Regions from separate parts of the Streptomyces sp. NPDC052701 genome, predicted to be linked through region 1. Evidence: riboswitches for the same ligand, from Rfam matches in the RefSeq annotation. Region 1 holds a riboswitch; the other holds the start of a gene.
The links. Region 1 has a riboswitch for cyclic di-AMP ahead of AB0L29_RS04940 (transglycosylase family protein). Riboswitches for the same ligand answer to the same signal wherever they lie in the genome.
Positions count from the first base shown of each region.

Region 2: it holds a riboswitch for cyclic di-AMP, as region 1 does, so the genes downstream of both, AB0L29_RS19670 (NlpC/P60 family protein) here and AB0L29_RS04940 (transglycosylase family protein) in region 1, are expected to answer to the same signal.

Region 1 covers NZ_JBFATO010000002.1:408,515-412,314, forward strand. Annotated here, with positions in the region: gene AB0L29_RS04930 (cytochrome P450) at 1-580, shown strand, start outside; gene AB0L29_RS04935 (transglycosylase family protein) at 800-1,834, shown strand; cyclic di-AMP (ydaO/yuaA leader) riboswitch at 2,028-2,196, shown strand; gene AB0L29_RS04940 (transglycosylase family protein) at 2,201-2,923, shown strand; gene eno (phosphopyruvate hydratase) at 3,170-3,800, shown strand, end outside.
Region 2 covers NZ_JBFATO010000016.1:39,246-43,045, forward strand. Annotated here, with positions in the region: gene AB0L29_RS19660 (NlpC/P60 family protein) at 1-506, opposite strand, end outside; gene AB0L29_RS19665 (hypothetical protein) at 944-1,297, shown strand; gene AB0L29_RS19670 (NlpC/P60 family protein) at 1,378-2,508, opposite strand; cyclic di-AMP (ydaO/yuaA leader) riboswitch at 2,567-2,742, opposite strand; gene pcrA (DNA helicase PcrA) at 3,020-3,800, shown strand, end outside.

The sequences.
Region 1 (3,800 bases):
CGACCACGGCGAGCACCTCACCGAGAACGAGGCCGCCGCGATGGCCTTCATCCTCCTGTTCGCCGGTTTCGAGACGACGGTGAACCTGATCGGCAACGGCACCTACGCCCTGCTCACCCATCCCGGCCAGCGCGCCCGCCTGCAGCGCTCCCTCGCCGCCGGGGAGCGCGACCTGCTGGAGACCGGAGTCGAGGAACTCCTGCGCTACGACGGCCCCGTGGAGCTGGCCACCTGGCGGTTCGCCACCCAGCCGGTGACCATCGGCGGGCAGGACATCGCCGCCGGCGACCCCGTCCTCGTCGTCCTCGCCGCCGCGGACCGGGACCCGGAGCGGTTCGCCGACCCCGACGTGCTCGACCTCGGACGCCGCGACAACCAGCACCTCGGCTACGGCCACGGCATCCACTACTGCCTGGGCGCCCCGCTCGCCCGCCTGGAGGGCCAGACCGCGCTCGCCACGCTCCTCACCCGGCTGCCGGACCTGCGCCTGGCCGTGGACCCGGCCGAGTTGCGCTGGCGCGGCGGGCTCATCATGCGCGGACTGCGCACCCTGCCGGTGGAGTTCACCCCGCCGCGCTAGGCCCTGTCGCCGGACTCCCGCCGTCCGGCCGGAGGGCGGCCCCTCCCATACCCGCCGTACCAGCGCAAACGTGTCACACGTTCATCTCTGTGATCTCCATGTGATCTGCACGGCATGAACTTGTGACAAGTGATCGTATGCCTATACGTTCACCCATCAGCGTGGCGTGCCTGCTCGACCCGCCACGCCGGTCACTGCTGTCTTGGGAAAGGTCTCCCCATGCTCTCCGGGAACGGTCGTCACCGCCGCCCTCGCCAGGCTCCGGCTCTCCTCGTCGCGGCCGGAGTGACCGGCTCCGCCATCGCGATCCCGCTCCTCGGGGCCTCCGGCGCCAGTGCGGCCGACGGCACGACCTGGGACCGGGTCGCCGAGTGCGAGACCGGCGGCGCCTGGAGCCAGAACAGCGGCAACGGCTACTACGGCGGTCTGCAGGTGACCCAGGAGGACTGGGAGGCCTACGGCGGTCTCGACTACGCCGCGAGCGCGGACCAGGCCAGCCGCTCCCAGCAGATAGCCGTCGCCGAGAGAATCCTCGCCGACCAGGGGGTCGGCGCCTGGGGGACCTGCGGGCTGACCGCCGGGCTGGACAAGGACTCGACCTCCGTCGACATCGACACCGGGGTGGCGGACGACGCGTCGGGAACCTCCGGTTCGTCCGGTTCATCCGGATCGTCCGGACTGCTCGGGGGGGCCGGCTCCACCGGCTCCTCCCGTGCGTCCGGTTCCCCCGGTTCGGCGGAGGACCCCTCGCCGTCCCCCTCGTCCCCGTCCGACGGACCGTCGAAGAGCGCGGACGAGAAGTCAAAGTCCGGCAAACCGTCCGGTTCTGACGCCGACTCGGACTCCGGCGACAGCGGTTCGCCGCGCCCCGACGGCTCGCCGACGGCCGGCCCGGAGGGCGGCGACCCGGCCGACTCCGGCCGGACCGACGGCTCTTCCGCGCCGGCCGACACCGGGACGACCGGCTCCGGCCGGCACCGCGGCCCCAGCGCCCAGGAGACCGCGGAGGAGGGCCGCGCGGCCGCGTCGGCGGGCCGGCACGCCTCGCGCGGGGAGGGTGCCTCGCGCGGCGCGCTGGGCGGCTCGTACACCGTGCGCGAGGGGGACAGCCTGTGGTCCATCGCCGACTCCCTTGACCTCAGCGGCGGATGGCAGGCGCTGTACGAGGAGAACGAGAAGGTGGTCGGCGCGGACCCGAACCGGATCGTCCCCGGTCAGGACCTTGAGGTCGGAGTCGAACCGGGCAAAAAGTAGCGTAGTGACAGCGGGAGTTCACGTCACGGTTCGCGCTGAATGTCCCATATAAGTGCGGTGAGAGATAGATCTCAGAAGCCCTGATCGTCTTTGAAATTCCGCGGATCGCGTGTCTACGGTCGTGACCGTTCGCCACCGCGAGCCCCGGCTGCCGCAACGCCGAATCCTGCCAGCGGCCGTCCGGGAACAGTCGTCGCGTCAAGCGCCGCAGGCAGGAGCGGGGGACCCAAGGTAAGTGCCGGGCCCAGCACTTGGGGCTGGATCCGGCTAGGGGTGAAGCCGTGTCCCGCAAGGGGCGCGGCCGGGCAACTCAACCGGCCCGAACCCGACAGCTCACCTCGCAGGCGTCGGTGAGGGGATCCATCCATGCTGTTTTCCGGCAAGGGCAAGCACCGTCGTTCGTCCAAGGCCACCCGTGCCATCGCCATGGCGGGTGTCGCCGGCGCCGCCGTCGCCGCCCCGCTGATGGCGGCCGGCACCGCCTCCGCCGCCACCGCCTCCGAGTGGGAGGCCGTCGCCCAGTGCGAGTCCGGCGGCAACTGGTCCATCAACACCGGCAACGGCTACTACGGCGGTCTGCAGTTCTCCGCCTCCACCTGGGCCGCTTACGGCGGCACGCAGTACGCGGCCACCGCCGACAAGGCCAGCAAGGCGCAGCAGATCGAGATCGCCGAGAAGGTCCTCGCGGGCCAGGGCAAGGGCGCCTGGCCGGTCTGCGGCAAGAACCTGTCCGGCGCCTCGTACGACGGCGGCTCCGCGGCGGCCGGCTCCTCGCAGGGCGCCGGTTCCACCGAGACCCGTCAGAGCGAGCCGCAGGCGGCCTCCCGCTCCGCCGAGCGCCCGGCCCAGAGCCAGCAGACTCAGCAGAGCCAGCCGACCCGGCAGAGCCAGAAGACCGTCACCACCCCGACCGGCAAGAAGGTCAAGAAGGGCGACGGCGAGTACAAGGTCGTCAAGGGCGACACCCTCAGCTCGATCGCCGCGGAGCGCGACGTCGAGGGCGGCTGGGCGAAGCTGTTCGAGCTGAACAAGGACATCGTCGAGGACGCCAACCTCATCTACCCGGGCCAGCAGCTGCACCTGAAGTAAGGCGCGGCCCCGGGCCCGCCCCCGTCCCCGCGGACTCCCCGCCCCGGTGCGCGTTCCCCGTGCGCGCCGGGGCGGAGTCGTGCGCGGGAACGGGCACACCCTTTTGTTCCGAGCGGAAACAATTTACCCTCTGTTCTGTCCGACAGATGGGTGACCGGCTGGCCGATTACCCGGAGCCGGTTAGGCTCGTCTCGCAGAGCCATCGCGGTCCTGCTCACCCGCGTCACATCCAAGAAGGAGATGCTCGTGCCGTCCATCGACGTCGTCGTAGCCCGGGAAATCCTGGACTCCCGAGGCAACCCCACGGTCGAGGTCGAGGTCGGCCTCGACGACGGCAGCACGGGTCGTGCCGCCGTCCCGTCCGGCGCCTCCACCGGCGCCTTCGAGGCCATCGAACTCCGCGACGGCGACTCCAACCGCTACCTGGGCAAGGGCGTGGAGAAGGCCGTCCTCGCCGTCATCGAGCAGATCGGCCCGGAGCTGGTCGGCTACGACGCCACCGAGCAGCGCCTGATCGACCAGGCCATGTTCGACCTGGACGCCACCGACAACAAGGGCTCCCTCGGCGCCAACGCCATCCTCGGCGTCTCCCTCGCCGTCGCCCACGCCGCCTCCGAGGCCAGCGACCTGCCCCTCTTCCGCTACCTGGGCGGCCCGAACGCGCACCTGCTGCCGGTGCCGATGATGAACATCCTGAACGGCGGCTCGCACGCCGACTCCAACGTGGACATCCAGGAGTTCATGATCGCCCCGATCGGCGCGGAGTCCTTCTCCGAGGCCCTGCGCTGGGGCGCCGAGGTCTACCACACCCTCAAGAAGGTCCTGAAGAGCAAGGGCCTGGCCACCGGCCTCGGCGACGAGGGCGGCTTCGCCCCGA
Region 2 (3,800 bases), on a different contig from region 1:
GAGGCGACCTCGATGCGCGCGGCGCCGCGCAGCCGCTCGATCTCGCGGAGCTGCTCGCGTACGCGGGCGACGGCCGCCGCCTGCCGGTGGCCCGCCCGCTCGGCGAACTCGACGCCGTCCAGGTACCGGTCCGGGTCGTCGGACAGGGCGAGCTGCAGCGCGGGGTCGAGGCCGCCGCCGCGGTACTGCGCCGTGGCCAGCGAACCGAGTTCCTCCCGGGCGGAGCCGAGCCGTTCCTGCCCGCGGGCCGCCTCGTCCTGCAGCCTCTTCAGCCGCTGCCGGGCCGCTTGTGCCCTCTCCTGCGCGCCGTTGTACTTCTCGGTGGCGACCTCCGCCTCCCGGTACAGCGCGCCCACCCGGGACTCGACCTGCCCCGGCGTCGGCGCGGCCTGCCCGGCCCCGTCGAAGCCCGTCGCGGTCGCCGCGCCCGCCAGGGCGATCGTGGCGACCGTGCGGGCCGACCTGCCGGCCGCCGACGACCGCCCGGATCTGCGGTGCGCTGCCACCTGGCTCCACGTCCTTTCCGGTGACCGCCCGGTGCGGCGCACGGCAGCCGGGACGGACGGCCGTCGCCGGGCTGCCTCGCGCGCCCGGCGGCCCGCACAGGGGGAGCGGGCCGCCGCCGCACCTTCTCGGCGGTGGTGTCCGGCTGCCGCCCCTGGCCCGGGCGGCGGTGGGGAGCCGGGCACCCGCCGAAGGACGCTAGGCCTCCCCCCGCCGGCCGGTGACGGGTTGCGCGGAACTGCCCCGAGGAGACCGGAAGGTGACCGTGTGCGACCGTGATCCCGTCCCGCCGCCGTCGCCTTCACCCAGTGCGATGACCGATGTGCGGGAATCCGGGGCATACCGGGACGGTGGAGTGCTATGGCCCCATATGTGCGGGTGCCGGGAGGCATCGGGCCGGTGTCGGACGGCCCTGGGCCCGTGATTAGGCTCCGGCCCCATGGACGTACTCATCCACCTCTTCGTCGGCCTGCACATCATCGGCATCGCCGCCCTCCTCGGCGGCTTCCTCACCCAGATGAAGGCCATGGGCCGGGGCACCGCCCGTTTCAGCCCCGCGATGCTGCACGGCGCGCTGACGATGCTGGTCACCGGAGCGATCCTGGTCGGCCTCAACCAGGCCGACGACCAGCCCGTCGACAACATCAAGATCGGTGTGAAACTGGCGCTGCTGGTCGTGATCCTCGGGCTCGTGTACGTGAAGCGGGACGACGAGCAGGCCGACAAGGGCCTGTTCGGCCTGGTCGGCCTGCTGACCACGGCGAACGTCTTCATCGCCGTGCTGTGGACCTGAGCTTCCCGGCGCCGCGGGCGTGACGCCCGACCGCGCCCGGACCCTCGTCGCCCCGCCGTCGCCGCTGCCGCCCCGCGGGCTCAGGCGGGGCGCACCACGCTGTGGATCGACGACTCGCCGTCGTAGTAGACCGACTCCTCACGGACGTACGTGCCGGGCTTCGGGGCGTGGATCATCATCCCGTTGCCGACGTAGAGCCCGACGTGGGTGACGCCGTCGTAGAAGAAGACCAGGTCGCCCGGCCGGGCCTGCGCGAGGGGCACCGTGGTGCCGGCGTCGACCTGGTCGTAGGTGGTGCGCGGGAGGTCGACGCCCGCGGCCTTCCAGGCGGCCTGGGTGAGGCCCGAGCAGTCGTAGGAGCCGGGGCCGGTGGCGCCCCACACGTACGGCTTGCCGATCTGGGCGCGGGCGAACGCGACGGCCTTCCCGGCCTTGGTGGCGTACGAGGAGCCGGCCGAGGGGGAAACCGGGGCCGGCGCCGGGGCCGGGGACGTGTCGGAGGTGCCGGAGGTGCCGTCCTCCTGCTGCCGGGCGTCCTCCCGGGCCCGCTGCTCCGCCTGCCGGCGGGCGAGTTCGGCGGCCTTGCGGGCGGCCTCCTCCTGCTCGCGCTCCTCGATCGCCGCCAGCCGCGCCCGCTCCTCGGCGGTCAGCCGCGACAGCAGCTCGCGCGCGTCGGCGAGCTTCCGCTGGACGGTGGCCTTGGCCGTCCTCAGGTCGCCCTGCGACTCGGTGAGCGTCTCGAGGCTCCGGGTTGCCTCCTGGCGCTTCCTCATCGTCTCGGACTGCTGCGTGACGTAGTCGTCGACCGCCTCCTTCTGACGGCCGGTGAGCCGGTCCATCAGCTGGGTCCGGTCGAAGTAGTCCTGCGGCGAGTCCGCCAGCAGGAACGTCGCGGTGTCCGGGGCGGCGGCGCCGGTCCGGTACTGGGCGGCGGCGAAGGAACTCAGCTCCCCCCGCGCCTCGTTGAGCTTCTGGGTGCGCTCGGCCACGTCGTCCAGGAGGGTGTCGACGCGCTTGCGCTGCTTCGCGGTCCTCTCCTTGACCGCGTTGTACTTCTCGGTCGCCGACTCGGCCTGCCGGTAGAGGTCGTCGACCTTCTTCTCGATTTCCTCCAGGCTCGGCCTGTCGTCGGCCGAGGGAGCGGCGTCGGCCGTCTGGGAGAGCAGGGCCACGGAGGTGAGGGCGGCGGTGGCGAGGGCGGGGGTGCGCATACCGGTCACGCGTGAACCCGCCGGGCGCGGCTTGCGGTGCTGCGACGCCAAGGGAGGCGACTCCTTCCACGTTCCGCCTACCGGGTTAGCTGTCGGGTTCGGGCGGACGTGCTTCGGAAGGGTTGCCCTACGGCCGTTTCCCGCGGGGAAGGCGGGCCGATTCACCCCAAGGTCTCGGTTGGGTCCCCGGCTCCGGCTGCCGCGACGGCACACCGGACTCGGCGGAGGCCGCGCGGCCCGGCGTCGTTCGCCGGTGGGGGTCGTACGGCCCGCCCGCACGGTAGCCAACTCGTGTCGTCCTTGTGAAGGTTGATGGGTGATATGCCCGATACATTTTCGTGACCTTCCTCGGGAGGTCGCTCACCGTGACAGGGCGGTGATGCAGGGTGAGGAACCGTCGGGAGTGCGGGCCCGGGGGAGTGCGGGCTTCCGGGGCCGTCGGCGGCCCGGAGCCGGCGATGTTCCCGGGGCGGCAGCGGCTGTCGGTGGAGCGCCCTAGACTCGGAGAGCGATGAGCAGCCTCTTTGACGACAGCTTCCTGGCGGACCTCCAGGCCCCGCACGGCCACGCGGAGGAACCCCCGCCGCCCGACGACGATCACGTACCGGAGCCGATTCCGGACGATCTGTTCGGCGGGAAGTTCGACGTGCCGCCGGACCGGGACCCCTACTACCGCGACGGCGCCGCGCGCCCGGTGGTGGACCCCGCCGCGCTCCTGCAGGGGCTGAACGACAACCAGCGCGCCGCCGTGGTGCACTCCGGCTCCCCGCTGCTCATCGTGGCCGGCGCCGGCTCCGGCAAGACCCGTGTGCTCACCCACCGCATCGCCCACCTGCTGGCGGAGCGGGGCGTCCACCCGGGCCAGATCCTCGCGATCACCTTCACCAACAAGGCCGCCGGCGAGATGAAGGAGCGCGTCGAGCAGCTCGTCGGCCCGCGCGCGAACGCGATGTGGGTGATGACCTTCCACAGCGCGTGCGTGCGCATCCTGCGCCGCGAGTCCAGGAGGCTCGGCTTCACCTCGTCGTTCTCGATCTACGACGCCGCCGACTCCAAGCGCCTGATGGCCCTGGTCTGCCGCGACCTGGACCTCGATCCCAAGCGGTTCCCGCCGAAGTCGTTCAGCGCCAAGATCAGCAACCTGAAGAACGAGCTGATCGACGAGGAGGACTTCGCCGCCCAGGCCTCCGACGGCTTCGAGAAGACCCTCGCCCAGGCCTACGCCCTCTACCAGTCGCGGCTGCGCGAGGCGAACGCCCTCGACTTCGACGACCTGATCATGACGACGGTCA